Regions from separate parts of the Cronobacter turicensis genome, predicted to be linked through region 2. Evidence: predicted binding sites of a transcription regulator. Region 2 holds the regulator's gene; each other region holds the start of a gene.
The links. The regulator LexA, encoded in region 2, represses DNA repair genes until DNA is damaged. The targets are predictions, from matches to a motif close to TNCTGTATGTACATACAGNA.
Positions count from the first base shown of each region.

Region 1: a site for LexA is predicted at 4,468-4,487, ahead of sulA (SOS-induced cell division inhibitor SulA). Genes of this name have one in related genera too.
Region 3: a site for LexA is predicted at 7,050-7,069, ahead of uvrB (excinuclease ABC subunit UvrB). Genes of this name have one in related genera too.

Region 1 is NZ_CP165997.1:2,699,975-2,710,212, forward strand. It holds gene helD (DNA helicase IV) at 1-962, opposite strand, end outside; gene AB8W27_RS12965 (YccF domain-containing protein) at 1,089-1,535, shown strand; gene yccS (YccS family putative transporter) at 1,553-3,685, shown strand; gene AB8W27_RS12975 (TfoX/Sxy family DNA transformation protein) at 3,676-4,290, opposite strand; gene sulA (SOS-induced cell division inhibitor SulA) at 4,508-5,014, shown strand; gene ompA (porin OmpA) at 5,371-6,414, shown strand; gene matP (macrodomain Ter protein MatP) at 6,609-7,064, opposite strand; gene AB8W27_RS12995 (Lon protease family protein) at 7,248-9,005, shown strand; gene fabA (bifunctional 3-hydroxydecanoyl-ACP dehydratase/trans-2-decenoyl-ACP isomerase) at 9,074-9,592, shown strand; gene rmf (ribosome modulation factor) at 9,662-9,829, opposite strand; gene pqiC (membrane integrity-associated transporter subunit PqiC) at 10,085-10,238, opposite strand, start outside.
Region 2 is NZ_CP165997.1:434,642-444,879, reverse strand. It holds gene dinF (MATE family efflux transporter DinF) at 1-1,256, opposite strand, end outside; gene lexA (transcriptional repressor LexA) at 1,383-1,991, opposite strand; gene AB8W27_RS02130 (diacylglycerol kinase) at 2,100-2,468, opposite strand; gene plsB (glycerol-3-phosphate 1-O-acyltransferase PlsB) at 2,601-5,027, shown strand; gene ubiA (4-hydroxybenzoate octaprenyltransferase) at 5,195-6,067, opposite strand; gene ubiC (chorismate lyase) at 6,067-6,576, opposite strand; gene malM (maltose operon protein MalM) at 6,759-7,706, opposite strand; gene AB8W27_RS02105 (maltoporin) at 7,824-9,170, opposite strand; gene malK (maltose/maltodextrin ABC transporter ATP-binding protein MalK) at 9,214-10,238, opposite strand, start outside.
Region 3 is NZ_CP165997.1:2,909,406-2,919,643, reverse strand. It holds gene AB8W27_RS13900 (type 1 glutamine amidotransferase domain-containing protein) at 1-503, opposite strand, end outside; gene bioA (adenosylmethionine--8-amino-7-oxononanoate transaminase) at 572-1,864, opposite strand; gene bioB (biotin synthase BioB) at 1,946-2,986, shown strand; gene bioF (8-amino-7-oxononanoate synthase) at 2,983-4,134, shown strand; gene bioC (malonyl-ACP O-methyltransferase BioC) at 4,118-4,876, shown strand; gene bioD (dethiobiotin synthase) at 4,869-5,552, shown strand; gene AB8W27_RS13870 (ABC transporter ATP-binding protein) at 5,549-6,256, opposite strand; gene uvrB (excinuclease ABC subunit UvrB) at 7,147-9,168, shown strand; gene yvcK (uridine diphosphate-N-acetylglucosamine-binding protein YvcK) at 9,360-10,238, opposite strand, start outside.

The DNA.
Region 1 (10,238 bases), 2.1 Mb from region 2:
TGCGCTTTTTTCTCGCGGCACTGTTCCCGCCAGGCGTTCAGTAAAAGTTCATGGCGCGCCGTCGTATCGTTTTCCAGATCGCTGACGCGCGGCGTTTTCCGCCCGCCCTGGCCGATAATCTGCAACGCCAGCGCATGAAACGTACGCGCGGTAATGGCGTCCGTATGCAGCCGCTTCAGCAGACGTTCTTCCATCTCTCTGGCGGCCTGACGCCCGAAGGCCAGCAGCAGGATCTGCTCCGCCGTCGCCTCGCCGCGCTCGATAAGCCAGCCTGCGCGCGCCACCAGCACCGAGGTTTTGCCGCTCCCCGCGCCCGCGAGCACCAGCAGCGAGTGTTCGCCGTTGACGACCGCCCGCGCCTGCGAGGGATTGAGCGGCGAGCTTTCAATATGCGAGAAGAAATCGGCGTAGCGCGTCAGCATAGCGTCGGTAAAGGCCTGATTATGCACCAGACGCTTCGCCTCGCTGTCGGCAAGCCAGGCCTGACATTCACGCCAGGCGTCGCGGCAGTTATCGAACGCCTCAAGGCGCGATGTCGGCACCGGCAGCGCCTGCAACGCCCGGCGCAACGCGTGACACAGCGCCTCGCTCTCGTCACGCTTAAGCCATTTCTCCTGGGATTCGCTACTGCGGAGCTTCTCCTGCCAGGCGTTAAGCACGCCTGCCGCCACCTCGCTCATCTCCAGGCTCCACGCCTGCCAGAGGGTCGTCAGATGGTGATAAAAGCGCTGGGTTTCAGCCCACTCGGTGCCGTGCAGGCGCACCACTTTGTTATCCGGGAGCGTAAATTCCAGCTCCCCCCAGACCAGCCCACGGCGACATTCGATGCCCAGCAGCTGATTAAACGGGATCAGATATTCATGCTTATCGCCGGAGACTTTCACCCCGGCGGTGAGGATTTCCGCACGATCATAGGGGTGCTGCGCCAGACGTTTACCCAGAGAGGTTGCTTTCAGTTCCATGAGGCTGCCAGTAAATGGTGTTATGGCGCTAAGTTTACCCGCCTGCGATATCACGCTCCAGACCCAAAACGCGTTACAATTGTTGTGGTTATCATTCCGGCGCTTTGCCGATGCTTTTGAGGTTTTATGCGTACTGTTTTAAATATTCTGAATTTCGTTCTGGGCGGCTTCGCCACGACGTTCTCCTGGCTTGTGGCGACGCTTATTAGCATCCTTCTGGTGGTGACGCTGCCGCTGACACGCTCCTGCTGGGAAATCACAAAGCTTTCGCTGCTGCCGTACGGTAATGAAGCGGTGCATGTCGACGAGCTCGATCCGGCAGGGAAAAACGCGCTGCTGAACACGGGCGGCACGCTGCTGAATATTTTCTGGCTGGTGTTTTTCGGCTGGTGGCTGTGCCTGCTGCACATCGCCGCAGGTATTGCGCAGTGTCTGACCATTATCGGCATTCCGGTCGGCATCGCGAATTTTAAAATCGCCGCGATTGCGCTGTGGCCGGTGGGCCGTCGCGTTGTCTCCGTCGAAACGGCCAGGGCCGCCCGCGAAGCTAACGCGCGCCGCCGTTTCCAGTAATTCCGGATGCGCTCATGATGCTCAACCCTTTGCTTCACCGCCACGCCTGGAACAGCGCGTGGCTGACCAACGTGCGCATTTTTATCGCGCTATGCGGGACGGCGGCGCTGCCCTGGTGGCTTGGCGAGGCGAAGCTGACTATCCCGCTGACGCTTGGCGTTGTGGCTGCGGCGCTCACCGATCTCGACGACCGCCTGACGGGCCGCCTGCGCAATCTGCTCATAACGCTGGTCAGCTTTTTTATCGCCTCCGCCTCGGTGGAGCTCCTCTTTCCGTGGCCATGGCTGTTTGCTATCGGGCTGACGGTCTCGACCATCGGTTTTATTTTGCTGGGCGGTCTCGGCCAGCGCTACGCCACGATCGCCTTCGGCGCGCTGCTGATCGCGATTTACACCATGCTCGGGGTTTCATTGTATGAGCACTGGTATCAGCAACCGCTACTGCTGCTCGCAGGCGCAGTCTGGTACAACCTTCTGACGCTTACGGGCCATCTGCTCTTTCCTGTGCGCCCGCTCCAGGAAAACCTCGCCCGCTGCTATGAACAGCTGGCGCATTATCTGGAAATCAAATCACGCTTTTTCGACCCGGATATTGAAGATGAAAGCCAGGTGCCGATGATGGAGCTGGCGATGGCGAACAGCCAACTGGTCGCGACGCTGAATCAGACCAAAGCTTCATTGCTGACCCGTCTGCGCGGGGATCGCGGTCAGCGCAGCACGCGGCGTACCCTGCACTATTATTTCGTCGCGCAGGATATTCACGAACGCGCCAGCTCGTCCCATATCCAGTACCAGACGCTGCGCGATACCTTCCGCTACAGTGACGTGATGTTTCGCTTCCAGCGGCTGCTTTCGATGCAATCGCAGGCGTGTCAGCAACTGGCGCGCTCTGTCCTGCTGCGTGCGCCCTACCAGCACGATCCGCGTTTCGAGCGCGCTTTTACGCATCTCGACGCGGCGCTCGATCGCACCGCTGCGGCGGGCGGTTCTGCATCGGAAATCAAAGCTGTGCGCTTTCTGGTCGCAAACCTGAAAGCGATCGACGCCCAGCTCGCCACCATTGAATCAGAACAGCCGTTTACGCAGCCCGTCGCCAGCGAGAGCGAACACAGCCTGTCGGATGACGGTCTGAACGGCTTCAGCGATGTCTGGTTTCGCCTGACCCGCAACCTGACGCCGCAGTCCGCGCTCTTTCGCCATGCAGTGCGCATGTCCGTGGTGCTGTGCGTAGGCTACGCCTTTATCCAGTTCACCGGGATGAATCACGGCTACTGGATATTGCTGACCAGCCTGTTTGTGTGCCAGCCGAACTATAACGCCACGCGCCATCGTCTGACGCTGCGCATTATCGGCACGCTGGCGGGCGTCGCGGTCGGTATTCCGGTGCTCTACTTCGTGCCTTCGCTTGAGGGGCAACTGGTGCTGATCGTTATCACCGGCGTGCTCTTCTTTGTCTTCCGGACCGTGCAATATGCGCACGCCACGCTGTTTATCACGCTGCTGGTATTGCTGTGCTTTAACCTGCTGGGCGAAGGGTTCGAGGTGGCGCTGCCGCGCGTGGTGGATACGATAATCGGCTGCGCTATCGCCTGGTGCGCGGTGAGCTTTATCTGGCCTGACTGGCAGTTCCGCCGGTTGCCCGTGGTGCTGGAGCGCGCGCTGAACGCCAACTGCCGTTATCTCGATGCGATCCTTGAGCAGTATCACCAGGGCCGCGATAACCGTCTGGCGTATCGTATCGCCCGTCGCGATGCGCATAACAGCGATGCGGAGCTGGCGTCAGTGGTATCCAATATGTCCAGCGAGCCGCGGGTGAGCGCGCAGATGCGCGATATCGCCTTCCGGTTTCTGTGCCTGAACCATACGCTGACCAGCTATATTTCGGCGCTTGGCGCGCACCGTGAAAAACTGACGCGTCAGGAGATCCTTTCTCTGCTCGACGACGCCGTCTGTTATGTCGACGACGCGCTGCATCATCAGCCCGCAGATGAAGCGCGCGTGGAGAAATCATTGACGGAGCTGGCGCAGCGCATCGAACAGATTGAGCCGCGCCAGGAGAGCAAAGAGCCGCTGGTGCTTCAGCAAATCGGTCTGTTGATTTCCCTTTTACCGGAAATCAGCCGTCTCCAGCGTCAGCTCGCTCAGGAGTGATTCTGTACAGAGAGCTGCATAAACCACTCCAGCAGCTCTTCGCGGATGTGTACGGGTAATGCCGCTTCATGGGTGCCGATAATGGCGCCCTGTAGCGCATAGAGCACTTGCAGGCTGAGGTTTTTCCGTGCTTTTCGCAGCTTCAGCCAGCACTCTTTCGCACCGTATGCGCAGAGCGTCTCCACATCGCGGATCCCGGCTTCCCACAACGACACCTCAAGCTGAACATTAAGATTGGGCATATCTTTAACCCGCCGCTCGCGGGCGCGCTCGGTTTTCTCCGCCTGCGCGCAGGCCAGCGCCGTTCGGGCGTGTTCACGCAGCAAGGGCGGCGAATTCCATAACGCTTCATCCACCAGATAATAATTGAGGCTGATGTGACGCCCGCGCCGGGTACAGACCAGCATCGGCGGGTTATGGGCGAGCTGATAGTCGCGACTCTGGTTGCTGGCGCGCAGGTAAAACCGCCCTTCGACGAGCATAGCGAACACGGCGTCATTAATGGCGAGGCTGTAGCCGCCAAACAGTGAACGATGGGTGACATTTCCCAAAGATGAAAGAGTATTCTGCACCCGAACAAGAGTGTCAGACGAGGATTTATCCATGATTATTCCTTTTATATCAACAAGTAACGGATAAAAAATTCCATTAGCTTTTCCCTTAACAGGAACATATGAAAGTTGCGCCCCATGAGCAATCCGAATTTCGTTTTCCGCCGATCGAGATGCGAAATTTGCGAGATGCTTTCCGAAATTTCGATTGATCTTTGGTCGCGCCAGCATTACTGTATATGCATACAGTAACTAGCGAGGCTGGACCTTTATGTACTTTTCTCATCAAAATCGCGCGCATGGCTCACGTCGTCTGGCAAAAGAAACGGCTGATGCTTTGGCTCAGGCTGAAACAAGAGGCCTGATCAGTGAAGTGATGTACAACGAAGACCAGCCGAGGATGACGCAAATGGTGTTGCTGCCGCTCCTGCAGCAGCTCGGATTGCAGTCCCGCTGGCAGCTGTGGCTTACCCCGCAACAGCGTCTGAGCCGCGAGTGGGTCGAATCCGCGGGCCTGCCACTGACGAAAGTGATGCAGGTCAGTCAAATGAACCCGCAGGTGACGCTGGATTCCATGATCCGTGCGCTGGAGACCGGTAACTACAGCGTGGTGATCGCCTGGCTGCATGATGATTTAACGGACGATGAGCATCGTCGTCTGACGGAAGCGGCGGAGAAAGGCAACGCGATGGGTTTCTTAATGCGCCCCGTTCAGCCCTCGCTTCCCGGTGACCGACCACGTTCTGGCTTAAGAATTCACTCAAGAATGGTGCATTAATCCTTTTTAGGATAAATCCTGGCAAAAATTTGTGCGTGTCTCTTTAGCAGAAGCGATAGAGGCGAATGAACGGCCAGACGGGCGCTAATGTCCGGTTCTGCACTTTACGAGTGTTTAAAATTGACGCAAAAATGTTAAATTTTGCTTTCGCAAGTTGTTTTTTTTCATATGCCTGACGGACTTCACACTTGTAAGTTTTCAACTACGTTGTAGACTTTACCTCGCCAGGGTGCTCATCAATAAACCGACAATATCGGTAGAGTAACCATTGAGCTATACCCCGGTGAAGGATTTAACCGTGAACTTTTCCTCAGGAAAAGCGCATGGCCTTTTTGGATGATAACGAGGCGCAAAAAATGAAAAAGACAGCTATCGCGATTGCAGTGGCACTGGCTGGCTTCGCTACCGTAGCGCAGGCCGCACCGAAAGATAACACCTGGTATGCAGGTGGCAAACTGGGTTGGTCCCAGTTCCATGATACCGGCTTTATCCCTAACGACGGTCCGACTCACGAAAGCCAGCTGGGCGCAGGCGCGTTCGGTGGTTACCAGGTTAACCCGTACGTTGGTTTCGAAATGGGCTACGACTGGCTCGGCCGCATGCCGTATAAAGGCGACACTGTAAACGGCGCTTTCAAAGCACAGGGCGTACAGCTGACCGCTAAACTGGGTTACCCGGTAACCGACGATCTGGACGTTTACACCCGTCTGGGCGGCATGGTATGGCGTGCTGACTCCTCTTCTAACATCGGCGGCGACGACCACGACACTGGCGTTTCTCCGGTATTCGCTGGCGGCGTTGAGTGGGCAATGACCCGCGACATCGCTACCCGTCTGGAATACCAGTGGGTTAACAACATCGGTGACGCGCAGACTGTTGGCGCTCGTCCGGACAACGGCATGCTGAGCGTAGGTGTTTCCTACCGTTTCGGTCAGCAGGAAGATGCAGCTCCGGTTGTAGCTCCGGCTCCGGCTCCGGCTCCGGAAGTACAGACCAAGCACTTCACTCTGAAGTCTGACGTTCTGTTCAACTTCAACAAAGCGACCCTGAAACCGGAAGGTCAGCAGGCGCTGGATCAGATGTACTCTCAGCTGAGCAACCTGGATCCGAAAGACGGTTCCGTCGTGGTTCTGGGCTTCACCGACCGTATCGGTTCTGACTCTTACAACCAGGGTCTGTCCGAGAAACGTGCTCAGTCTGTTGTTGACTACCTGATCTCCAAAGGCATCCCGTCCAACAAGATCTCCGCACGTGGTATGGGCGAATCCAATCCGGTCACTGGCAACACCTGTGACAACGTGAAACCTCGTGCAGCTCTGATCGAGTGCCTGGGTCCGGATCGTCGCGTAGAGATCGAAGTTAAAGGCGTTAAAGACGTTGTAACTCAGCCGCAGGCTTAAGTTAAACGTTAAGAAAAACCCCGCCACGGCGGGGTTTTTTGTTTTCTGGAAGCGTTATGGCAGCGATGGGTTTAATAAGAAGCGCGTGCAATCTTTGTTACCTTTGGCCTGACCGTGCGGTTCAGCCAGCAGAGCATTCACAACGAGCAGCAAAACGAATAACTGCATTACACCTTTCAAACCTTCCGCCCGGGTTACTCTTTCTTCCCCAGCAGTGCCTGTAAATCCTGCTTCAACGTCGACATGTGGTTTTCATATTTCTCTTTGCGCTCGGCGTCTTCTATCAGCTGAACAATCGTTTCTGAAAGCGTGACGCCGCGACGCTGCGCGAGGCCCGCGAGCCGCTGCCAGACAATAAACTCCAGGTCGATGGACTTTTTACGGGTATGCTGATGCTCAGCATTAAAATGCCGCTTACGACGGGCGCGAATCGTCTGCTTCAGGCGGTTTTGCAGCGCCGGGTTCATATGCTGCTCAATCCAGCCCAGCACTCTTACCGGTTCGTTTTCCATACCCAGCAAGAGATCCACCGCCTCTTTCGCCGCGCTGGCTTCGACATAACGGGTAATCAGCTCGCCTTCACGATGCTTCTTCACCAGATATTTCCACTTCCAGCCGCTTTCGAGGTTTTCGAGTTGTTGGTATTTCATTGCGATCTCAGGATGACCGTGTAACTCATTTCAGGATAACAGTTTTTTTTCGTTTCGCTGAGGGGAAATAATCGTCTGTGACGCATGGGGAGATTCTGCAGGGCAATATTGGCATTTCCGGTGTGTTGCCCCGCCCATTACGCTATAATCTCGCCTTTTACATCTGACTAAAAAACCTCGACATTGACCATTAACAGACTTACATCACAAGCGCTTGTACCCGATACGGAGACCTTCCAGTCCCGGTTCGTTGAAATGGATGCCGGTTTTGCGGCCGCGCTTGATTTTGAGGCGCTTCAGCCTCGCCTTCACGACGGACTGAGCCAGCTGTGCGCGCCGCGTCCTTTAAATGATTTCATGCTGGTAAAGGCTGACGAAGAAAAGCCTTTGCTGGAGCTTATCGCCAGCACCGCGAAAGCGCTGCTGCCGCCCCAGCCAGAGCTGGTCGGCGGTCACTATCTTATTGAAAACCAAAATATCACCCTGACGCCGCCCACGGGAACGCCGGGTGATTTCGCAGTGCTTCGCGACGTGGTTGTCGCCACCTGGGCTGAAGCCGGCGAGCTGTTCGGTTGCGTCAGACAGTTTGCTGGCCAGATTTCACTTGAGCCCGGTCTCGTGCATAAAGCGAACGGCGGCATTCTGGTCGTGTCGTTGAAAACGCTGCTGCTGCAACCGCTTCTGTGGCTGCGCCTGAAGCAGATGGTCATCACTAAACGCTTCGACTGGGTTGCGCCCGACGAGACGCGCCCGCTGCCGGTGTCTGTCCCTCCCCTGCCTCTTAATCTTCGCGTCGTGCTGGTAGGCGATCGCGAATCGCTGGCGGATTTCCAGGAGATGGAGCCCGTTCTCGCGCAGCAGGCCATCTACAGCGAATATGAAGACGATCTGCAAATCAGTGACGAAGAAGATATCGCGCTCTGGTGTAACTGGGTCTGCGCGCAGGCAGCGGAGCAGCAGTTGCCCGCGCCGGCAAGCGACGCCTGGCCGCTGCTCATCCGCGAAGCCGTGCGCTACACCGGCGACCAGGAAACGCTGCCTATCGATCCGCTCTGGATGGCGCGTCAGTTAACGGAAGTCGCCGCCTTCTGCGACGAGGCGACGTTCAGCGCGGCGCAATTTTCCGACATGCTGGCGCGCCGCGCCTGGCGTGAGGGATATCTTGCAGAGCGTATGCAGGATGAAATTCTGCTTGGACAACTGCTGGTCGAAACCGAAGGCGAACGCATCGGTCAGATTAACGCACTCTCGGTGGTTGAATTTCCGGGGCATCCGCGCGCGTTCGGCGAGCCGTCGCGTATCAGTTGCGTAGTGCATATCGGCGATGGCGAATTTACCGATATCGAGCGCAAAGCGGAACTTGGCGGGAATATTCACGCCAAGGGCATGATGATCATGCAGGCCTTTCTGATGGCGGAGCTGGATCTGGAGCAGCAGATGCCCTTCTCCGCCTCACTGACGTTCGAGCAGTCCTACAGCGAAGTGGACGGCGACAGCGCGTCGATGGCAGAGCTGTGCGCGCTTATCAGCGCGCTGGCCAATGCGCCGCTTAACCAGCAGATTGCCATTACCGGCTCGGTGGATCAGTTTGGCCGCGCGCAGCCGGTCGGCGGACTTAATGAGAAAATCGAAGGATTCTTTACCGTCTGTCAGGCCCGCGGTTTAACAGGCAAACAGGGCGTGATTATTCCTTCTGCCAACGTGCGTCATTTATCGTTATGTCAGGCGATTCTGGACGCAGTAGATGAAGGGCAATTTTCCATCTGGGCCATTGATGATGTCACAGATGCGCTACCCTTATTAACCACTCTCCCGTGGGATGGCGAAGGCCAGACGACGCTGCTTGGGGTTATCGGCGAGCGAATCGCTCAGGCGACGCAGCAGGATATCCGCCAGCGTCCGTGGCCGTTACGCTGGATGAACTGGTTTAACCACAACTGATCGGACTTGTTCAGCGTACACGTGTTAGCTAACCTGCGGGCTTCACTAAAATAAGGCATACTGAGAACATGGTAGACAAACGCGAATCCTATACGAAAGAAGACCTTCTTGCCTCCGGGCGCGGCGAACTGTTCGGCGCGAACGGCCCGCAACTGCCGGCACCCAACATGTTGATGATGGACCGCGTGGTGAAAATGACCGAAGCCGGCGGTAACTTTGATAAGGGTTACGTGGAAGCGGAACTGGATATCAATCCTGATATGTGGTTCTTTGGCTGCCATTTTATCGGCGATCCGGTGATGCCGGGCTGCCTCGGTCTCGATGCCATGTGGCAGCTGGTCGGCTTCTATTTAGGCTGGCTGGGCGGCGAAGGTAAAGGCCGTGCGCTGGGCGTGGGCGAAGTGAAATTTACCGGCCAGATACTGCCGACAGCGAAAAAAGTGACCTACCGTATCCACTTCAAACGCATCGTAAACCGTCGTCTGGTAATGGGCATTGCCGATGGCGAAGTGCTGGTGGACGGCAAGCAGATTTACACCGCGACTGACCTGAAAGTGGGCCTGTTCCAGGACACTTCTGCATTCTGATAGCCTCTCACGGCTCCTCAGAAAGGCGAAACCTCCGCAGTGCGGAGGTTTCTTTTTAAAGAGACAAGCTCACGCAATCTGAGCCCTGTCCTCCATGGCTTCTCGCCAGCCTCCCAGCCAATAAGACCTCTGATTCAGGGTCTGGTAAGGACACATTTCTTTGGAGCGTCCGGTGATACCGGCCTGATAACCACGATGATGTGCCCGTTCCAGGCGATCTCTTTTTTGTCTCTTCATGCCTCGTTTCCCTCATTTCAGGTCTGGTGGAAAAGAAAACAGTGATTACATTTTGCGCAATCACCCTTTACGAATACCTTCAAAGTCCGGGAACGTCAATGCGCAAAATTCACGCCAATGTCATATTTGTGAGCTACTTTGGATAACATTTATACAAAAAATGAGGGCGCGATGAGCATATCTGACTGGCATAAAACAAAAAGCCGCCGCCCTCTTTAAGAAGAAGACGACGGCTTTTAACATCATTCAAATTTTTTATGGCTGACGCGCGACCTCATCGGCAATAGTTTTCGCCTGCTGCTGCCAGGCTTGTGCGAGGGTTTTCACCATCGCGTCATAACCATCCTCTTGCTGCTTAAGCTCGGTATAGAAAGGCCGCTTAATGAGCTGCCCCTTATGCTTCAGCAAC
Region 2 (10,238 bases):
AGCGCCAGAAAAACGGTAAGCGCAAGCCAGAGTCCATGGTTGCCAAGCCGCGGCAGCGTCAGGAGCGTCAGGCCAAAGCCGAGCGCCGCGACGGCCATACTGTTGCGCATCTCCGCCCCGCGCGTCGCGCCGATAAACATCCCATCCAGCAGATAACACCAGACGCCGACCACCGGCAAAATCACCTGCCAGAAGAGATAGGGCTGCGCCAGCGCCTGCAATGACGGTAGTGAGGTTAACAGCGACACAATATACTGACCCGCCACGGCATAAAGCAGCGCGAATGCCAGCGCGACCATGCCTGCCTGGCGGCACGCCGCGCGCCAGACGCTGTGCAACTGCGATTTATCCCGCGCGCCGAATGCCTGCCCGGCATGGGCTTCCACTGCATAGGCGAAGCCGTCGAGCGCATAAGCCGTGAAGGTTAACAGCGTCATCAGAATGGCGTTAACGGCGACAATATCGCTGCCAAGCCGGGCGCCAAATACGGTGACCGAGGCAAAGCAGATCTGCAACAGCAGCGAGCGAAGCATGATGTCGCGGTTAAGCTTCAGCAGCCTGCCGATGCCGCCGCGCCACGCGGTTTTCAGCATCGACAAGGTAATGCCGCGCAGACGCAGCACGCGGGCCGCCATCATCAGCCCGATGCCGAGCGTCACGTATTCCGCTATCACCGTTGCCAGCGCCGCGCCCTGGACGTTAAGGCCAAGCCCCATGACGAACCAGAGATCAAGCGCAATGTTCAGCAGATTCCCGACCACCAGCAGGATAACCGGCGCGCGGGCGTACTGAACGCCCAGCAGCCAGCCCAGCAACACCAGGTTGGCAAGCGACGCGGGCGCGCTGAGCCAGCGGATCTCCAGAAACCGTCTGGCCTGCGCCAGTACGGCGTCGCTGCCGCCAGTAATATGCAGCGCCAGCTGAATCAGCGGCTCGCGCAGCGCGATAATCAGCCCCCCGGCAATAAGCGCCAGCGCCATGGGCTGCACCAGCGCGCGGGCCAGCGCTGCCGGATCGCGCGCGCCAAATGCCTGGGCGGTTAACCCGGTGGTGCTCATACGTAAAAAGAGCAGCATCATAAACAGGAAGCTGGTGGCCGTCGCGCCAACGGCGACGCCGCCCAGATAGACGGGGCTATCGAGATGACCAATCACGGCGGTATCCACCAGGCCCAGCAGCGGCACGGTGATGTTGGAGAAAATCATTGGCAGCGCGAGGCGCCAGAGAGCTTTATCGGTAGGAGTGAGAAAAGGCATATGGCGTTCCGATGCCGTTACGCGAAGAAGGAAAAGTATAAAGCGCATGAGTCGCGCAGAGGAGCCATTACCGTAACCGGGGCGGGCCAGTTACGGTAATGCGGCGTCAGGAAGCCGGGAAAGGCCTCAGAGCCATTCGCCGTTACGGATCACGCCGACCGCCAGACCTTCGATAGAGAAGTTATGCTCGCGCAGATCGACAACGATAGGTTTGAACTCGTTGTTCTCTGGCAGAAGTTCAACGATATTCCCCTGTTTTTTGAGGCGTTTTACCGTCACTTCATCATCGATACGCGCGACAACTACCTGGCCGTTGCGCACATCCTGCGTTTTATGAACCGCTAACAGGTCGCCGTCCATAATCCCGATATCTTTCATCGACATCCCGCTAACACGCAGCAGGAAATCGGCGTTCGGCTTAAAGAGGCCTGGATCAACCTGATAGTGGCCTTCAATATGCTGCTGAGCCAGCAGCGGCTCGCCCGCGGCGACGCGCCCCACCAGCGGCAGGCCCGTTTCTTCTTCCTGCAGCAGACGAATACCGCGCGACGCGCCGGACACTATTTCAAGCACCCCTTTGCGCGCCAGCGCCTTAAGGTGTTCTTCCGCCGCGTTTGGCGAACGGAAACCCAGACGCTGCGCGATTTCCGCACGTGTAGGCGGCATGCCGGTCTGGCTGATGTGATCCCGAATGAGATCAAACACCTCTTGTTGCCTGGTAGTTAATGCTTTCATTCCGCCCCCTGGGTGCATATACAGTTATGCTGTGAGTATATACAGCTAAAGGTGATTTTAAAACCATAACCGGTTAAAAAAGCGCTTCTTTCGCGATTTCTGGAAAACTTATCGCAAATGCTGCCAGAGCAGCGTGACCCACACGACCAGCGCGAGGATAATCGACAGCAGGACCGCGGCGGAGCCCATATCCTTGGCGCGCCCCGAAAGTTCATGAAATTCAGGGCCGATGCGATCGACCACCGCTTCGATAGCGCTGTTGAGGATTTCAACGATCATCACCAGCGTCACGGAGCCAATCAGCAGTACGCGGGTGATCGGGTCGACATCCAGCCAGCAGGCGATAAGAATGGCCGCTATCACGGCAACTCCCTCCTGGCGAAATGCAGCCTCATTTTTCCAGGCGGCGCGTAATCCCTTCCAGGAATAGCCGGCAGCGTTAATAATTCGGGTTAACCCCGTGGTGTTATTGGCCATGACAAGAAACCTTTTTTAAATTCAGGCGTCAATGCTAATGCGCTTCGATAAAGAAGCACCACAGAAATTCTATGGAGTTTCTGATATTCTTGCGCCGCAATTGCATTATTAACCAGAGGCTTTACATCGTTTATGTCCGGTTGGCCACGAATTTACTACAAATTACTTAATTTACCATTAAGCGTGCTGGTAAAAAGCAAGTCCATCCCGGCGGCGCCCTGCCCCGAACTTGGGCTCGATACGTCACGCCCCATCATGTATGTGTTGCCGTATAACTCGAAGGCGGATCTCCTGACGCTGCGGGCCCAGTGCCTGGAGCACGATCTACCGGATCCGCTGGAACCGCTGGTTATCGACGGCACCGAACTGCCGCGCTATGTGTTTATCCATGGCGGCCCCCGCGTGTTTACTTACTACACGCCGAAGGAAGAGTCGATCAAGCTGTTCCACAATTATCTCGATCTGCACCGCAGCAACCCGGACCTCGACGTCCAGATGGTGCCGGTGTCGGTCATGTTCGGCCGCTCGCCGGGGCGCGAAAAAGGCGAGGAAAACCCGCCGCTGCGTATGCTGAACGGCGTTCAGAAATTCTTCGCCGTCTCCTGGCTTGGCCGCGACAGCTTTGTGCGTTTCTCGCCGCCGGTGTCGCTGCGCCGCATGGCGACTGAGCACGGTACGGACAAGCGTATCGCCCAGAAACTGGCCCGCGTGGCGCGCATGCATTTCGCCCGCCAGCGCCTCGCCGCCGTCGGCCCGCGCCTGCCTGCGCGCCAGGATCTCTTCAACAAGCTGCTCTCGTCAAAAGCTATCGCCCGCGCCGTTGAAGACGAAGCGCGCACCAAAAAAATCTCGCACGAGAAAGCCCAGCAGAACGCCGTCGCGTTAATGGAAGAGATCGCCGCAAACTTCTCTTACGAGGCGATTCGCCTTACCGACCGCGTGCTTGGGTTTACCTGGAACCGTCTCTACCAGGGCATTAATGTTCATAACGCCGAGCGGGTGCGCCAACTGGCCCATGACGGCCACGAGATTGTCTATGTGCCCTGCCATCGCAGTCACATGGACTATCTGCTGCTCTCTTACGTGCTCTATCACCAGGGGCTGGTGCCGCCGCATATCGCCGCAGGCATTAACCTGAACTTCTGGCCAGCCGGGCCGATTTTCCGCCGTCTGGGCGCGTTCTTTATCCGCCGCACCTTTAAGGGCAACAAGCTTTACTCCACCGTATTTCGCGAATATCTCGGCGAACTGTTCAGCCGCGGCTACTCGGTCGAGTATTTCGTGGAAGGCGGGCGCTCACGCACCGGTCGTCTGCTCGATCCGAAAACCGGCACGCTGTCGATGACCATCCAGGCCATGCTTCGCGGCGGTACGCGTCCGATTACGCTGGTGCCGATTTACATTGGCTATGAGCATGTGATGGAAGTGGGCACTTACGCCAAAGAGCTGCGCGGCGCTACCAAAGAGAAAGAGAGCCTGCTGCAAATGCTGCGCGGCTTAAGCAAGCTGCGTAACCTGGGTCAGGGCTATGTGAACTTCGGCGAACCGCTGCCGCTGATGACCTTCCTGAACCAGCACGTGCCGGAGTGGCGCGATTCCATCGACCCGATCGAAGCCGTCCGCCCGGCGTGGCTGACCCCGACGGTGAATGAGATTGCCTCACAACTGATGGTGCGCATCAACAATGCGGGCGCGGCTAACGCCATGAACCTGTGTTGTACCGCGCTGCTGGCGTCGCGTCAGCGTTCGTTAACGCGCGAGCAGTTAACCGAACAGCTGGATTGCTACCTGAGCCTGCTGCGTAACGTGCCGTACGCCTCAGATGCCACGGTACCGGACGCTACGGCGACGCAGCTTATCGAACACGCGTTGCAGATGAACAAGTTCGATGTCGAGAAGGATACGATCGGCGATATCATCGTGTTGCCGCGCGAGCAGGCAGTGCTGATGACCTATTACCGTAATAACATCATGCATATGCTGGTGTTGCCTTCGCTTATCGCCGCTATCGTGACGCAACATCGTCGCATCAGCCGTGAAGCGGTGCAGCAGCAGGTTGAACTGCTGTTCCCGATGCTGAAGACGGAGCTGTTCCTGCGCTGGGAAAAAGAAGAGGTGTCAGCGGTTGTCGACGCGCTGATCAATGAGCTGGCGCAGCAGGGGCTGATCCTTGCCGACGACGCCTGGCTACAGGTGAACCCGGCGCGCTCCCGTACGCTGCAACTGCTGGCCGCAGGCGTGCGCGAAACGCTGCAACGCTACGCGATCACCTTCTGGCTGCTGAGCGCTAATCCGTCCATCAACCGCGGAACGCTTGAGAAAGAGAGCCGCACCGTGGCGCAGCGTCTTTCCGTGCTGCACGGCATTAACGCGCCGGAGTTCTTCGATAAAGCGGTGTTCTCAACGCTGGTGCTGACCCTGCGTGATGAAGGTTATATCAGCGATACCGGCGATGCCGAACCGGCGGAAACCATGAAGGTTTACCAGATGCTGGCGGAGCTGATGACGTCCGATGTGAGGCTGACCATCGAGAGCGCGGCGGCACAAGCGAGCGCGTGATTAAGCGTAATCGGTGACAGTGAAAAGGCGGGGAAACCTGCCTTTTTTATTGGTGTACAGCGTGGCGACAGGAATGGATGGTAGTCGTTGATGCTGGCGGGTGCGCTTTGCTTACCCGCCGTCACAGCGCTACCGCTAATAAAAAAGCGGGTTTCCCCGCTTCTCTTTCAGAATTTCAAATAACTCAGCGCCAGGCCGATAAACACCAACAGCCCTACATAGTTATTATTCAAAAAGGCGCGGAAACAGGCGTCGCGATCGCGCCCGGCAATGATTTTCTGCTGCCAGATAAACAGCGCGCCTGCGCCTGCAAGGCTTGCATAATAAAACGCGCCCAGCCCGTTCAGCCAGCCCACCACGCCCAGCAGCGCCAGCACGGCAATCTGCAACAGCCCGATAATCAGCTTATCGTGGCGTCCGAAAAGAATAGCCGTCGACTTCACGCCGATTTTCACGTCATCGTCGCGATCGACCATCGCGTATTCGGTGTCGTAGGCCACCGCCCAGCAGATATTCGCGAAAAACATCAGCCAGCAGCTTAACGGCAGCGACTCGCTCACCGCGCAAAACGCCATCGGAATCGACCAGCCAAACGCCGCGCCCAGCACGACCTGCGGCAGATGGGTATAGCGCTTCATGAAGGGGTACATCCAGGCCAGCGCCAGCGCCGCGACCGAGAGCAAAATGGTTTTCACATTCAGCGTCAGCACCAGCAAAAACGACAGCAGCACCAGGATGACGAACAGATTGCGCGCCTCTTTTTCGGTCACATCGCCGCTCGGCAGAGGCCGGTGCGCCGTGCGCTTCACGTGCCCGTCAAATTTACGGTCGGCATAATCATTCACCACGCAGCCTGCGGCGCGCATCAGCCAGACGCCCGCCACAAACACCGCCAGGATCCACAGCGGCGGCACGCCGGGCGACGCCACCCACAGCGCCCACAGCGTCGGCCAGAGCAGCAGTAACGCGCCGATCGGCTTATCGGTGCGCATCAGGCGGTGATAGGCGAGCAGCTTATTCTGCGTCAGGCTCCACTCCATTATTTTTCCTCTCTGTACAAGGGTGATGCGGGTAAAAACAGTTCGGTCAGCAGCAGCGGCTTGCCGGACAGCCTCAACAGGGAGCGACGCCCCCAGAGCGCCTCGCTGCGGCCCGGCTGGATAAAGTCACGCGTAAGGGTGGATGAGGTAAACAGATAACGACCCAGCGGCGTGGTGCCAAGCTGCTGCAACGCCAGTTCTGGCCCACACAGTGTAGACTCCGGCACCAGCGTGCGCCCGACCAGCCACGGTACGCCGTCACCGCACAGCAGGATTTCGCGCAGCCAGTAGCGCGGCTCATGAGGTAAAAACGCCCCCTCGTCTTCCAGCCTTTCAGGGCCGACAAAGCCTTCAAACAGCATCTCGACCGTCACGCGATCGCAAAAACTCTCGAAACGGCGGGTCATGGAATCTTCCAGCATCAGCCAGTCGAGCAGCGCGCTATCCAGCGTGCTGATATCGTCAAAAAAGGACAACGCGCGCAGTTGTCTCAGCGCGGGATGGGACATGCGTGACTCTCCGGGGCCAAAAGTGGACGTATTGTAACGCAGAACCGGCAAAACGGGGGCGGGGAAACAAGGGGTACGAACAAAAGCGCAACATGGGTGCAACAGAACGGCATGCTGCGCCAGGAAAAAAGGTGCGCGCAAGCGCACCAGGTGTTGCAAACATCAGCAGCGTGGGGAGACGGTCACCCCTTGCCTTTTACGCTGCTGATAAAAGTCTGACGAGCCGTGGTGGAGCCGAGACGCTCAGCTTCATCCAGCAGTTTCAGCGCTTTATCGACATCGCCTTTAGCGACAGCGTCCTTAATGGCGCGATTGAAATAGGCTTCGGTGTCGTTAAGTACCGGTTCGCGCTTCGCGGCGGGCGCTGGCGCGGCAGCTGGTGCGGCAGGCGCCGGAGCGGAATAGGCGGTTGCAGGTGCTGCGGTGTTGCCGACCGTCACAGACGACGGGCCGGAGGAGCCAAACAGCGGGCCGACCAGAACGCTGGATGCGGAGTTAGTGCTTACTTTCACTTTAAGCTTGCCGTCAGGCGTGTGACGGGCCACCGGATCGGCGATATCCGGCACGGCGTTACCCACCCCTTTGGCGTAAGCCTTCGCCGGGTTGGTCATGGTCGTCGTCTTCTGCAGATCCTGCGGCGTGGTAAAGACCAGCAGGTACAGTTTCTGCTGTCCCAGCGCTGGCGTCAGCTTGATGACGCCTTCGAGGCGGTCTTCAGACACCACGCCCGGCTCCTGATAGGTAAAATAGCTGCTCGGGAAGTAGGCGGCAGGCGTTAAGTTTTGATCCAGCACCAGCACGTTCGGGGCATAAATGCCGGTCTGCTTGTTCGCAAGGCTGGTAAGCGTAATGGTCAGTTCGCCGATATTCGCCGGCACGCTATAGGCGGCGACTTTACCGGTAATGCCCGGTACGTTGAGGGTCTGCCCCACGGCGGCGAGATCGGTCGTCTGAGTCTGCGACTGCGCGACAGGCGTCCAGGTCAGGCGCTGTAACTCACCCGCCGGAACAGACGGCGCGGCGGAGGTGTTCTGCGGCACGATATTCACATCAGCGAAGCTGACGGCGGGCAGGCCTGCAAGCAGCCCTGCGCTTAAGCATAATGCGACGAGACGTTTTTTCATTTTTATTACCTCGGATGGAAAGGGAAACGGTAGCCAGGCAATAGCGCGCTTCCCGAAAATCGGTACTTTTCAATGAGGGTTAAGAGGGGCTTGCGCCCCTCTTGTTACTGCAATTACGCGTGATTACCACCAGATTTCCATCTGGGCGCCGAAGCTCCACTCATCGCTGTCGCCGCGACCGAAGCTGCCACCGTTAAAGCCATCTTTAACCGCGTAGCCATAGTTGGCGTTATTGCTCGGGTTGCCCTCACGGTCATAGCCCCATTTTTCATCCCACTTGGCGTAGGTTGCGAACACACGCAGCGCCGGGCGAGACCAGATGCTGTCGCCTGCCTGCCACTGTTGCGCCAGGGTGATTTTGTACTGGTTGTTGGTTTCGTCAGTACGCTGGGATTTCACGTTGTCATAGCCAACTTCCAGCAGGGTGCTCATGATAGGCGTCCATTTAAACATCGGGCGCACACCTACGGTCCACCAACGGGTGCCGTTGTTGTTATCCCAGTCGATGTCCTGGTACATACCGACATACATCATGTCCCAGCGATCGCCCATGGAAATTGAGCCGTGATCGATTAAACGCAGCATGTGACCGTTGTTGTTCTGCGCATACGCGAACTTAGGATCGGTGTCGCTGATGCCAATGCCAGAGCCCTGAGACAGGCCTTTACCCTGAGAGGTCAGCGCATCTGTCGCATACTGAACGACAAACTTGTTGAAGCCGGTACCGATAGTCTGAACGTGTTCTGCGGTGAACATCCAGCCATCTTTGGTCGCGTCGTCAGCCAGATAGTAGTCGTCACGCGCGTTGGCACGACCGTAGTCGACACCCAGTTCCAGCGTACCGCCCGGGTTCACTTCCAGGCTGCCTAAGCGAACGTCAAAAACGTCGTTAGCCGTGCTCTTGTTATAGTCATAAATGCTGTCGCTCTGGAAGGTTGCGGAGCCGCCAGCTTCAGAGGAGCGGGTTGCCGCAACAGAGAGCTTACCAAAGCCAAGATCGACGTTTTCAAGACCTGCGCCCGGGCCGGAGATATCCCAGTAGTAGAAGTCGATCATGTGAACGTCGTGACGCTGATAGAAGCGTTTACCGGCCCAGATGGTTGAACCCGGCAGCGCGTCAATCAGGTTTTTACCCTGTACGTTAGCTTCGCGGAACGCCGGGCTGGTCGCTTCCCAGTCGTTCTGCTGTGCAACGGAATAGGCCACGTTAGTATCGAAATAGAAGCTCTTGTCGCCTTCTTTCCATACTTCCTGACCTAATTTAAGTTCCGCATAGGTTTCACATTCATTACCCAGACGGTATTTAGCGCCGGCACCGGTTGCCTGGAAGCACTGCTGTTCGCCACCACTACCGGTCCAGCCGATGCCGGAACGGGCGTAACCTTTGAAGTCCACAGCGGAGGCCTGAGCGGCGAAGATGCCCGCCATCACGGCCACAGCCAGAGGGAGTTTACGCAGAGTTATCATCATTCTATCTCCTGAGATCATTGCTTTTCTTTGTAAGCGGGGGCGCTTAAACGCCCGGCTCTTTATGCAACCGACGACAGGCGGTGCCATCTTCCCGAAAAAGATGACAACGCTCCGGCGGCAAGCCGATAGCGAATGTGGCGCCCTCTTCTACCAGCACGACGTCATTCTGGCGGTAGACCAGGTTCTGACGCAGCGCAGGGATTTGGATATGAATCTGAGTCTCATGACCTAACTGTTCGACCACCTGCACATCGCCTTCAAGCGTTACATCGGCGATATCGCTTGGCAGGAGGTGTTCGGGGCGGATGCCAAGGGACATATTGGCCCCCACCTGAACATGGGTACTTTCTACCGGCAGCCAGACCAGCTGGCGGTTCGGCAGTTCTACCTGCACCTGATCGATAGCGGTGGCGGTGACTTTCACCGGCAGGAAGTTCATTTTCGGCGAGCCAATAAAGCCCGCGACGAAGCGATCGGCCGGGTAGTGATAGAGTTCCAGCGGCTTGCCCACCTGGGCGACGCGGCCTGCGTCCAGCACCACGATTTTGTCGGCGAGCGTCATCGCTTCGACCTGATCGTGGGTGACGTAAATCATGGTGCGCTGAAGGCGCTTATGAAGACGGGAGATCTCAATACGCATCTGCACGCGCAGCGCGGCGTCCAGGTTTGAGAGCGGCTCATCGAGCAGGAACACGGAAGGCTCCGCCACCAGCGTACGGCCAATCGCCACACGCTGACGCTGGCCGCCGGAGAGCGCCTTCGGGCGACGGTCCAGCAGGTGCGCCAGTTGCAGCACTTCCGCCACCTGCGTGACGCGCTGGTTGATGGTTTCTTTACGGGCGCCCGCCAGCTTCAGACCGAAAGACATGTTTTCGGCCACGGACAGATGCGGATAGAGCGCGTAAGACTGAAACACCATCCCCACGCCGCGCTCGGCAGGCGGCACGTCATTCATACGCTTGCCGCCAATATGCAAATCGCCGCTGGTGATGGTCTCAAGTCCGGCAATCATACGCAGCAGCGTTGATTTCCCGCAGCCCGACGGCCCGACAAATACGACAAACTCGC
Region 3 (10,238 bases), 1.9 Mb from region 2:
CCGACCGCGTCTTCTTCGCTGTTGGTAAAGCCGGTGACGCGTTTGCCTTCCACCAGCGGGCTGCCGTCAGGCTTTTTCACATGACGCAGCACGCCCGGCGCGTGACACACCGTCGCGACCGGCTTGCCGCTGCCCCAGTAGTGTTCGATAAGCGCGATGGAAACCGGGTGATCGGCCAGATCCCATAGCGGGCCGTGGCCGCCCGGATAAAACAGCGCGTCGTACTCGTCGGCGTTAATTTCATCAAGCCGCGCGGTATTCGCCAGCGCCTCCTGGGCCTCAGGATCTTCACGAAAACGCCGGGTGTCGGCGGTCTGCGCGTCCGGCTCGTCGCTTTTCGGATCGAGCGGCGGCTGGCCGCCCTTCGGCGTGGCGAGCGTCACGTCGATACCCGCATCGCGAAACACAAAGTAAGGGGCCGCAAACTCTTCCAGCCAGAAGCCGGTTTTTTTCCCGGTATCGCCCAGTTTGTCGTGGGAGGTCAGTACCATCAGAATCTTCATCGCGTTCTCCTGGTTGTTTTATCGCAAATCCTGAAAGTGTAGTGCATCCCTCACGGCTTGCCGGGCGCTCAGCGTCTGAAAAACGACGGGTTTTTCACGGCGTCACACACCGCGCAGGTGAGACGCGTGAGCTGTTCAGGCGTAATGATATAAGGCGGCATCAGGTAAATCAGGCGGCCAAACGGGCGCACCCAGACGCCCTGTTCCACGAAAAAGCGCTGAAGCGCGGCCATCTCGACCGGCGCGGTGGTTTCCACGACGCCGATAGCGCCCAGCACGCGCACGTCAGCGACCATCGGCAATTCGCGACACGGCGCCAGGTCGTCACGCAACTGCCGCTCAATAGCCGCCACCTGTGAGCGCCACTCGCCGGTTTCCAGCAGCGCCAGACTCTCGGTAGCCACCGCGCAGGCGAGCGGATTGCCCATAAACGTCGGGCCATGCATAAAGCAGCCCGCCTCGCCGTTACTGATGGTGTCGGCGACATGCCGCGTGGTGAGGGTGGCGGAAAGCGTCATCGTGCCGCCGGTCAGCGCCTTGCCGAGGCAGAGAATATCCGGCGTTATCCCGGCGTGTTCACAGGCGAACAGCTTTCCGGTCCGGCCAAAGCCGGTCGCTATCTCATCGGCGATAAGCAAAATCCCTTCGCGGTCGCACATGCGGCGAATGCGCTTAAGCCACTCCGGGTGATACATCCGCATGCCGCCCGCGCCCTGCACAACGGGTTCGAGAATGACTGCGGCTATCTCCTGGCGGTGCGCGGCCAGCAGACGGGCGAACGGCGCGAGATCGCGCTCATCCCACTCGCCGTCAAAACGGCTCTGCGGCGCGGGCGCGAAGAGGTTTTCCGGCAGATAACCCTTCCAGAGACTGTGCATCGAGTTATCCGGATCGCACACCGACATCGCCCCAAAGGTGTCGCCGTGGTAGCCGTGGCGGAAGGTCAGAAAGCGCTGACGCGGCTCGCCGCGGGCGTGCCAGTACTGCAACGCCATTTTCATCGCCACTTCCACCGCCACCGAACCGGAGTCGGCAAGAAACACGCACTCCAGGCGCTCCGGGGTCATCGCCACCAGCTTGCGGCACAGGGCTATCGCGGCGGGATGGGTGACGCCGCCGAACATCACGTGCGACATCGCGTCAATCTGGTTTTTCATGGCCGCGTTGAGGCGCGGATGGTTATAGCCGTGAATGGCGGCCCACCACGAGGACATACCATCCACCAGCCGTTCGCCGCTCGCCAGATGCAATTCGCAGCCAGCGGCGTGCGTCACCGGGTAGACCGGCAGCGGCGCGCTCATGGAGGTGTAAGGGTGCCAGATATGGTCACGATCGAAGGCGAGATCGGCGGGTGTTAACATGACTTGTAAACCATTTTAAAAAGATTTAGGTTTACGAGTATATCCATAACCCAGATAAATAAAACCCTTTGGAGACGCCCGATGGCTCACCTTTCACGCTGGACTTTGTCGCAAGTCACTGAACTCTTTGAAAAACCGCTGCTGGATCTGCTGTTTGAAGCGCAACAGGCGCATCGCCAGCACTTCGATCCGCGCCAGGTGCAGGTCAGCACGCTGCTGTCTATCAAAACCGGCGCCTGCCCGGAAGACTGCAAATACTGCCCGCAGAGCGCGCGCTACAAAACCGGCCTTGAGGCCGAGCGCCTGATGGAAGTGGATCAGGTGCTCGATTCCGCCCGCAAGGCCAAAGCGGCGGGCTCGACGCGTTTCTGCATGGGCGCGGCCTGGAAAAACCCCAACGATCGCGATATGCCGTATCTGGAGCAGATGGTGCAGGGCGTCAAAGCGCTGGGCCTGGAAACCTGCATGACGCTCGGCACGCTGAGCGACGATCAGGCGCAGCGCCTCGGCGAAGCGGGACTCGATTACTACAACCACAACCTCGACACCTCCCCGGAGTTCTACGGCAATATCATCACCACGCGTACCTATCAGGAGCGTCTCGATACGCTGGAGAAAGTGCGCGAGGCGGGCATTAAGGTCTGCTCTGGCGGCATCGTGGGGCTTGGCGAGACCGTCACCGATCGCGCCGGGCTGCTGCTGCAACTCGCCAACCTGCCAACGCCGCCGGAAAGCGTGCCGATCAACATGCTGGTGAAGGTTAAGGGCACGCCGCTTGCCGATAATGACGATGTCGATGCGTTTGATTTCATCCGCACCATCGCGGTGGCGCGCATCATGATGCCGACGTCTTACGTGCGCCTCTCCGCGGGCCGCGAGCAGATGAACGAGCAGACCCAGGCGATGTGCTTTATGGCGGGCGCCAACTCCATTTTCTACGGTTGCAAACTGCTGACCACGCCGAACCCGGAAGAAGACAAAGATTTGCAGCTGTTCCGCAAGCTCGGCATCAACCCGCAGCAGACGGCGGTACTGGCAGGTGATAACGAACAGCAGGCGCGCCTTGAGCACGCGCTGCGCGACGCTGACAACCCGCAGTATTACAACGCGGCGGCGGTATGACCTGGCAGGCGAGAATCGATACGGCGCTGCGCGCGCGTGAAGCCAGCCACAGCCTGCGCCGCCGCGTCGTTTGCACGCCGGCGGCTGGCGGCGCGCTGGTGCATCAGGGCGTACGCTACCGTAATTTTTCCGGCAACGACTATCTGGGCTTAAGCCAGCATCCGGCGCTAATCGCGGCCTGGCGACAGGGCGCGGAGATGTTCGGCGTGGGGAGCGGGGCGTCTGGCCACGTCAGCGGCTACAGCGGCGCGCATCAGTCGCTGGAAAACGCGCTGGCGCAGTGGCTCGGTTTCGACCGCGCGCTGCTGTTTATCTCCGGCTTCGCCGCCAATCAGGCGGTAGTCGCCGCGCTGATGCAGCAGCCTGACCGCATTCTCGCCGACCGTTTAAGCCACGCCTCGCTGCTGGAGGCCGCAAGCCACAGCCCGGCGACGCTGCGCCGCTTTGCGCATAACGCGCCGGGGGCGCTCGCCGCGCTGCTCGACAAACCTTGCGACGGGCTGACGCTCGTCTTTACCGAAGGGGTATTCAGCATGGATGGCGATCGCGCGCCGCTTGCGGATATCGCCGGTCTTGCTCAGAGCGCGCAGACGTTGCTGATGGTGGATGACGCCCACGGCATTGGCGTGCTGGGGCGCGAGGGGCGGGGCAGTTGCGATGTCGCAGGCGTCAGGCCCGATCTGCTGCTGGTGACGTTTGGCAAAGCTTTCGGGCTGAGCGGCGCGGCGCTGTTGTGCAGCGAGTCGATGGCGGACTATCTGCTACAAACCGCGCGCCATCTCATCTACAGCACTGCGATGCCTGCGGCTCAGGCCTGCGCGCTGGACGCCGCCTTAACGGTTGTCCGCGAGGGCGACGACTTACGCGCGCGGCTTGCGCGCAACATCACACGGTTTCGCGCGGGCGCGTCGCAGCTACCGCTGACGCTTGCCGATTCGCAGACCGCCATTCAGCCGCTGATCGTCGGTGAAAACAGCGCCGCGCTGACGCTTGCGGAAAAGCTGCGCGAGCGCGGCTGCTGGGCGACGGCCATTCGCCCGCCGACCGTCCCTGCGGGCACCGCGCGGCTGCGTCTGACGCTCAGCGCCGCCCACCAGGATGACGACATCGACGCGCTGCTGGAGGCGTTATATGACGGTTGCCGTTGATAAACGCGCCGTGGCCGCGGCGTTTGGCCGCGCGGCCCACAGCTATGACGATTTCGCGGCGCTTCAGCGCCAGAGCGCGCAACGGCTTGCGGAACACTGCGGGGCGCAGGGCGTCACGACGGTACTGGACGCCGGCTGCGGCACCGGCGCGGGCGGCCTCGACTGGCGCGCGCGTGGCTGCGACGTGACGGCGTTCGATTTAAGCCCCGCGATGCTGGCGCGCGCCCGTGAGCGACACGCGGCGCATCGCTACGTACAGGGCGATATCGAGGCGCTGCCGTTTGCCGAAGGCAGTTTTGATCTTGTGTGGAGCAATCTGGCGGTGCAGTGGTGCCAGAGCCTGTCAGGGGCGCTGGCCGGGATGCTGCGCGTCGCGCGCCCCGGCGGACGCGTGGCGTTCAGCACGCTGGCCCACGGCTCGCTTGGCGAGCTGCATCAGGCGTGGGCGGCCGTGGACGATCGTCCGCACGCTAACCATTTCGCCAGCCCTGAGGCGGTTTTAGCTGCGGCCCCGGCGGCGCGCATGACGCTGCGCCAGCATCCCGTGACGCTGCTGTTCGGCGATGCGCTCAGCGCCATGCAGTCGCTGAAGGGCATTGGCGCGACGCATCTGCACGCCGGGCGCGACAGCCGCACGCTCACCCGCCGTGAGCTTCGCATGCTCGAAGACGCCTGGCCGCGTCAGGACGGGCGTTTCCCGCTGACTTACCAACTGATTTCTGGAGTGATTGAACGTGACTGAACGCTGGTTTATTACCGGAACCGACACCGAAGTGGGTAAAACTATCGCGAGCTGCGCGCTGCTGGAGGCCGCGAAAGCCGCAGGCTTTAGCACCGCGGGCTACAAGCCGGTCGCCTCCGGCAGCGATATCACGCCTGAAGGGCTTCGCAACAGCGACGCGCTGGCGCTCCAGCGCCACAGCAGCGTGGCGCTGCGCTACGAACAGGTGAACCCGCTGACGTTTGAAGAGCCCACCTCGCCGCATATCGCAAGCCGGGAAGAGGGGCTGCCGATTGATTTCACCGTGATGTCCGCTGGCCTGCGCGCGCTTGAGCCGCTGGCCGACTGGGTGCTGGTGGAAGGCGCGGGCGGCTGGTTTACGCCGCTCTCTGACGAGGCGACGTTCGCCGACTGGGCGCAGCAGGAGCGCCTGCCGGTGATTTTAGTGGTCGGCGTTAAGCTTGGCTGCATCAACCATGCGCTGCTGACCGCGCAGGCGGTCCAGGCCGCGGGCCTGCGTCTCGCAGGCTGGGTGGCGAATGACGTGCAGCCGCCTGGCCGCCGCCATCAGGACTATCTCGCCACGCTTAAGCGTTTGCTGCCCGCCCCGATGCTTGGCGAAATTCCATGGCTGGGTGCCGAGCCGGATGTGACGCCTGCCGCGCAATGGATCGATCTCAGCACACTGGCGCGCTAAGGCGTTATCCAGTGCGTCAGACGCGCGTCGGTTAACTGCGCGGCGCTCCCCCGGGCCACGGCGCGCCCGCGGTGCAGCAGGCAGAAACGATCCGCCACCCGGCGGATAAACGACAAATGTTGCTCCACCAGCAACAGGCTCATTCCCCACTCGCGGTTAAGCCGCGTGAGCAGATCCGCAAGCTTTGGAATAAACGTCTGGCCGAGGCCGCGCGTCGGCTCATCCAGAATCAGCAACCGCGGGCGCGTCACCAGCGCCTGCGCCAGTATCAGCTGGAGCGCCAGCTCCGGCGACAGGCCTGAGGCCTGCGCGTGACGGCGCGTCCAGAGCGTCGGGAACAGATCAAACACCGGCTCCGGGCTGGTCGCGCGCTCAGGCTGCGCCCGCAGCGCGATATGCAGATTCTCCTCCACCGTTAACTGTGAAAAATAGCGACGCGCCTGCGGCACGTAGCGGATGCCGAGCGCCGCGCGGGCATCCGCGCCGACGCGCATCAGCTCCTGCGGCGCTTGTCCGGCCTCGCGCCAGAGCATGCTGCCGCTCTTTACCGGCAGATACCCCGCCACACAGTTCAGCAGCGTGGTTTTCCCCATACCAGGCGCGCCGATAACGCAGGTGCACTCGCCGGGCAGGAGATCGAGACTGACGTCCCACAGGGTGTGCTGCGTGCCGTAAAAGTGGTTAACCGCGTGCAGACTTAACATGGCGCTTCTCCTTCAGACAGGTAATCGGAAAACAGCATTGGCGCAGGCGTTCTTACGGCTGCCTGCGCAGTGACTTCCCCGGCCTGCCCGCGCATCCTGCTGTCGCTTCCCGCCAACGACGGGAAGAGGGTGTAGTTCCGGTAACCGGTTATTGCAATTCTCTTGCCAGCCAGTGAAAAGCCCTCCTGTCGCGCCGGAAATTGAGACTAAACCTGAACGCGCGGCGAACGGGTAGTGCGTTATCCTGGAAAAAGCCGGGCGGCGTGCACTTTTTGAGTGCTGAGAGCGGCGTGGTGTTGGTGCAGCGTTGCGCAAAAGCAAAGCAAAAAAAGGTGAAAAGGATCACGCAAGGCGCGGCGTGGAAAGCAAGCGAAATTTGTCGAAACCCGCCGGGAAAATTTTTTTCTGAGCCAGACGCGGGCGGCCAGGGCTCATCGGCGACGCGGCGCGCTTTCAGGGCTGGAGGCAGTTATCCACTATTCCTGTGGATAACCTTGTGTATTAGAGTTAGAAAACGCGCCGTAAGCGAGAGCCGATGCGGCTTGCACCCGATCTGGCGCGAAAGCCGTCTTTTCAGGAAAATCATTTAAAATTAAAAGGTTAATGAAAAGCAAGCGTTGAAGAAAAAGTGTCATCTGCTGCAACAAAACTATCACAGCCTCGCTTGACAAATGTTAAAGGATAAAAAGTTTTGGGGATAACCGGCCTCATATAGTGTTTTATCCGGCGCAGGGGCAAATTTACTTCATACCAGGTGGTAAAAATGCGGTGTGAGCAAAATCCGCTAACCTGCTACTGATTTTATATCCAGTATTTATCGCTGGCAAAAATCGCTGTGGCGAGTAAAATTAACGCTCTGTCCCGCGCAAATCTTCATCAGGTGTTTCTTCATGAGCAAACCGTTCAAACTCAATTCCGCTTTCAAACCTTCCGGCGACCAGCCAGAGGCTATCCGCCGCATCAAGGAAGGGCTGGAGGACGGGCTGGCGCACCAGACGCTGCTGGGTGTGACGGGCTCGGGGAAAACGTTCACCATGGCGAACGTCATCGCCGATTTGCAGCGCCCGACCATGGTGCTGGCGCCTAACAAAACGCTGGCGGCGCAGCTCTACGGCGAGATGAAAGAGTTTTTCCCGGACAACGCCGTGGAATATTTCGTCTCGTACTATGACTACTACCAGCCGGAAGCCTATGTGCCGAGCTCCGACACCTTTATCGAAAAGGACGCGTCGGTGAACGAGCATATCGAACAGATGCGTCTGTCGGCCACTAAAGCGCTGCTGGAGCGGCGCGACGTGGTGGTCGTGGCATCCGTTTCCGCCATCTACGGCCTTGGCGACCCGGATCTCTACCTGAAGATGATGCTGCATCTCACCAAAGGGATGATCATCGACCAGCGCGCTATTTTGCGCCGCCTGACGGAGCTGCAATATACCCGCAACGACCAGGCGTTCCAGCGCGGCACCTTCCGCGTGCGCGGCGAGGTGATTGATATTTTCCCGGCGGAATCGGACGAGCTGGCGCTGCGCGTCGAGCTGTTCGACGAAGAGGTGGAGCGGCTGTCGCTGTTCGACCCGCTGACCGGCACCGTGGATTCCATCATTCAGCGTTTTACCGTCTACCCGAAAACGCACTACGTGACTCCGCGCGAGCGCATTGTGCAGGCGATGGAAGATATCAAAGTGGAGCTGGCCGAGCGCCGTAAGGTGCTGCTTGAGAATAACAAACTGCTCGAAGAGCAGCGTCTGACCCAGCGTACCCAGTTCGATCTGGAAATGATGAACGAGCTGGGGTACTGCTCCGGCATTGAAAACTACTCGCGCTATCTCTCCGGTCGCGGCCCGGGCGAAGCGCCGCCGACGCTGTTTGACTATCTGCCGGCGGACGGCCTGCTGGTTATCGATGAATCGCACGTCACCATTCCGCAGATTGGCGGAATGTTCCGTGGCGACCGCGCGCGTAAAGAGACGCTGGTGGAGTACGGCTTCCGTCTGCCGTCGGCGCTTGATAACCGCCCGCTGAAGTTTGAAGAGTTCGAGGCGCTGGCCCCGCAGACGGTTTATGTGTCGGCAACGCCCGGCAACTATGAGCTGGAAAAATCGGGCAGCGAGATTATCGACCAGGTGGTGCGCCCGACCGGTCTGCTCGATCCGATTATCGAAGTGCGCCCGGTAGGGACGCAGGTGGACGACCTGCTGTCGGAAATCCGCAAACGCGTCGCCATCAACGAGCGCGTGCTGGTGACGACGCTGACCAAGCGCATGGCGGAAGATTTAACCGAATATCTCGAAGAACACGGCGAGAAAGTGCGCTATCTGCACTCCGATATCGACACCGTGGAGCGTATGGAGATTATCCGCGACCTGCGTCTTGGCGAGTTTGACGTGCTGGTGGGCATCAACCTGTTGCGAGAAGGGCTGGATATGCCGGAGGTGTCGCTGGTGGCGATCCTCGACGCCGACAAAGAGGGCTTCCTGCGCTCCGAGCGTTCGCTTATCCAGACCATTGGCCGCGCGGCGCGTAACGTGAACGGCAAAGCGATTCTCTACGGCGATAAAATTACGCCGTCGATGGCGAGAGCGATTAACGAAACCGAACGCCGTCGTGAGAAGCAGCAGGCGTACAACGAAGAACACGGCATTGTGCCGCAGGGTCTCAACAAGAAAGTGGTCGATATCCTGGCGCTTGGCGAGAATATCGCGAAAACCAAGGCGAAAGGCCGCGGCAAAGGGCGCACGGTGGCGGATGCCGAAGCCGCTGAACTGGCGCTGACGCCGAAAGCGTTGCAGCAGAAAATTCATCAGCTTGAAGCGCAGATGGTGCAGCATGCGCAGAATCTGGAGTTTGAAGAGGCCGCGCAGATCCGCGATAAGCTTCATCAGTTGCGCGAGCTGTTTATCGCCGCGTCGTAAGCGCTTCTTGCTGCGAATGGATGGTTTGCGATGCGGTGGGTGTGTGATTGTCTGTGGTGTGGTGTGGTGTGGTGTGGTGTGGTGTGGTGGGTGCGCTTCGCTTACCCACCCTACCTGGAATCAATGCCGGCTTCGTCGTTCCGTAGGGCGGGTAAGCGAAGCGCACCCGCCATAACCACGACCCGAACAGATTATCCCAGCGCCTGAATCGCTTTTTCCAGCGCCACGCGCAGCAGGTGGCGGTCGTGGCGGTAAGGGATATCGCTGGCTTCCAGCGGCTCCTGAATCACAATCCTGTCCTGCGCGCCGCTCACGTCCACCTTCGGGCCGACCACCACGGCATCCACCACGCGTTTCCCGACATACGTCTCCATCAGCGCCAGCTTCTCTTCGAGCCTGAGCGAAGCGGCGGCCGGGCTTAACTCGCGGCCTAAATTGCCGATATACACCATTGGCGCGGGCGTGCGGCGCAGCGCTTTGGCGAGATCGTCAAGCAGCAGCAGCGGTATCAGGCTGGTGTAAAAACTGCCAGGGCCAATAATAATCAAATCGGCTTCGGCAATCGCCCCAACGGCCTCGCGCGTCGCCTGCACATTTGGGTAGAGCATCAGCTCCTTGGGCGGGTGGCTCAGCAAATCGATATTCACTTCGCCGTACACTTCGTGGTCTTCGCGATCGATTGCCATCAGATCGACCGGTTGCTCAGACATCGGGATCAGGAACGCGTCCACTTTAAGCAGGTTGCGGATAAGATTGATCGCCTCAAGAGGCCGCACGCTCAGATGATCCAGCGCCTTTAACATGAGATTTCCGAGGTTATGCCCCGAAAGTTCCCCATTACCTCCAAAACGGTACTCAAACATCGCCGACGCGACGCTCGGTTCGGTAATTAACTGGTTGAGACAGTTGCGCATATCGCCCCAGGCGATCCCGCCTTCCGAGCGGCGGATGCGGCCCGTCGAGCCGCCGTTATCCGTCGTCGTGACAATGCCTGTGAGGCGCGAGCCCAGAGAAGAGAGCGAGGACATAACGCGTCCTAAACCGTGACCGCCGCCGAGCGCCACCACCCG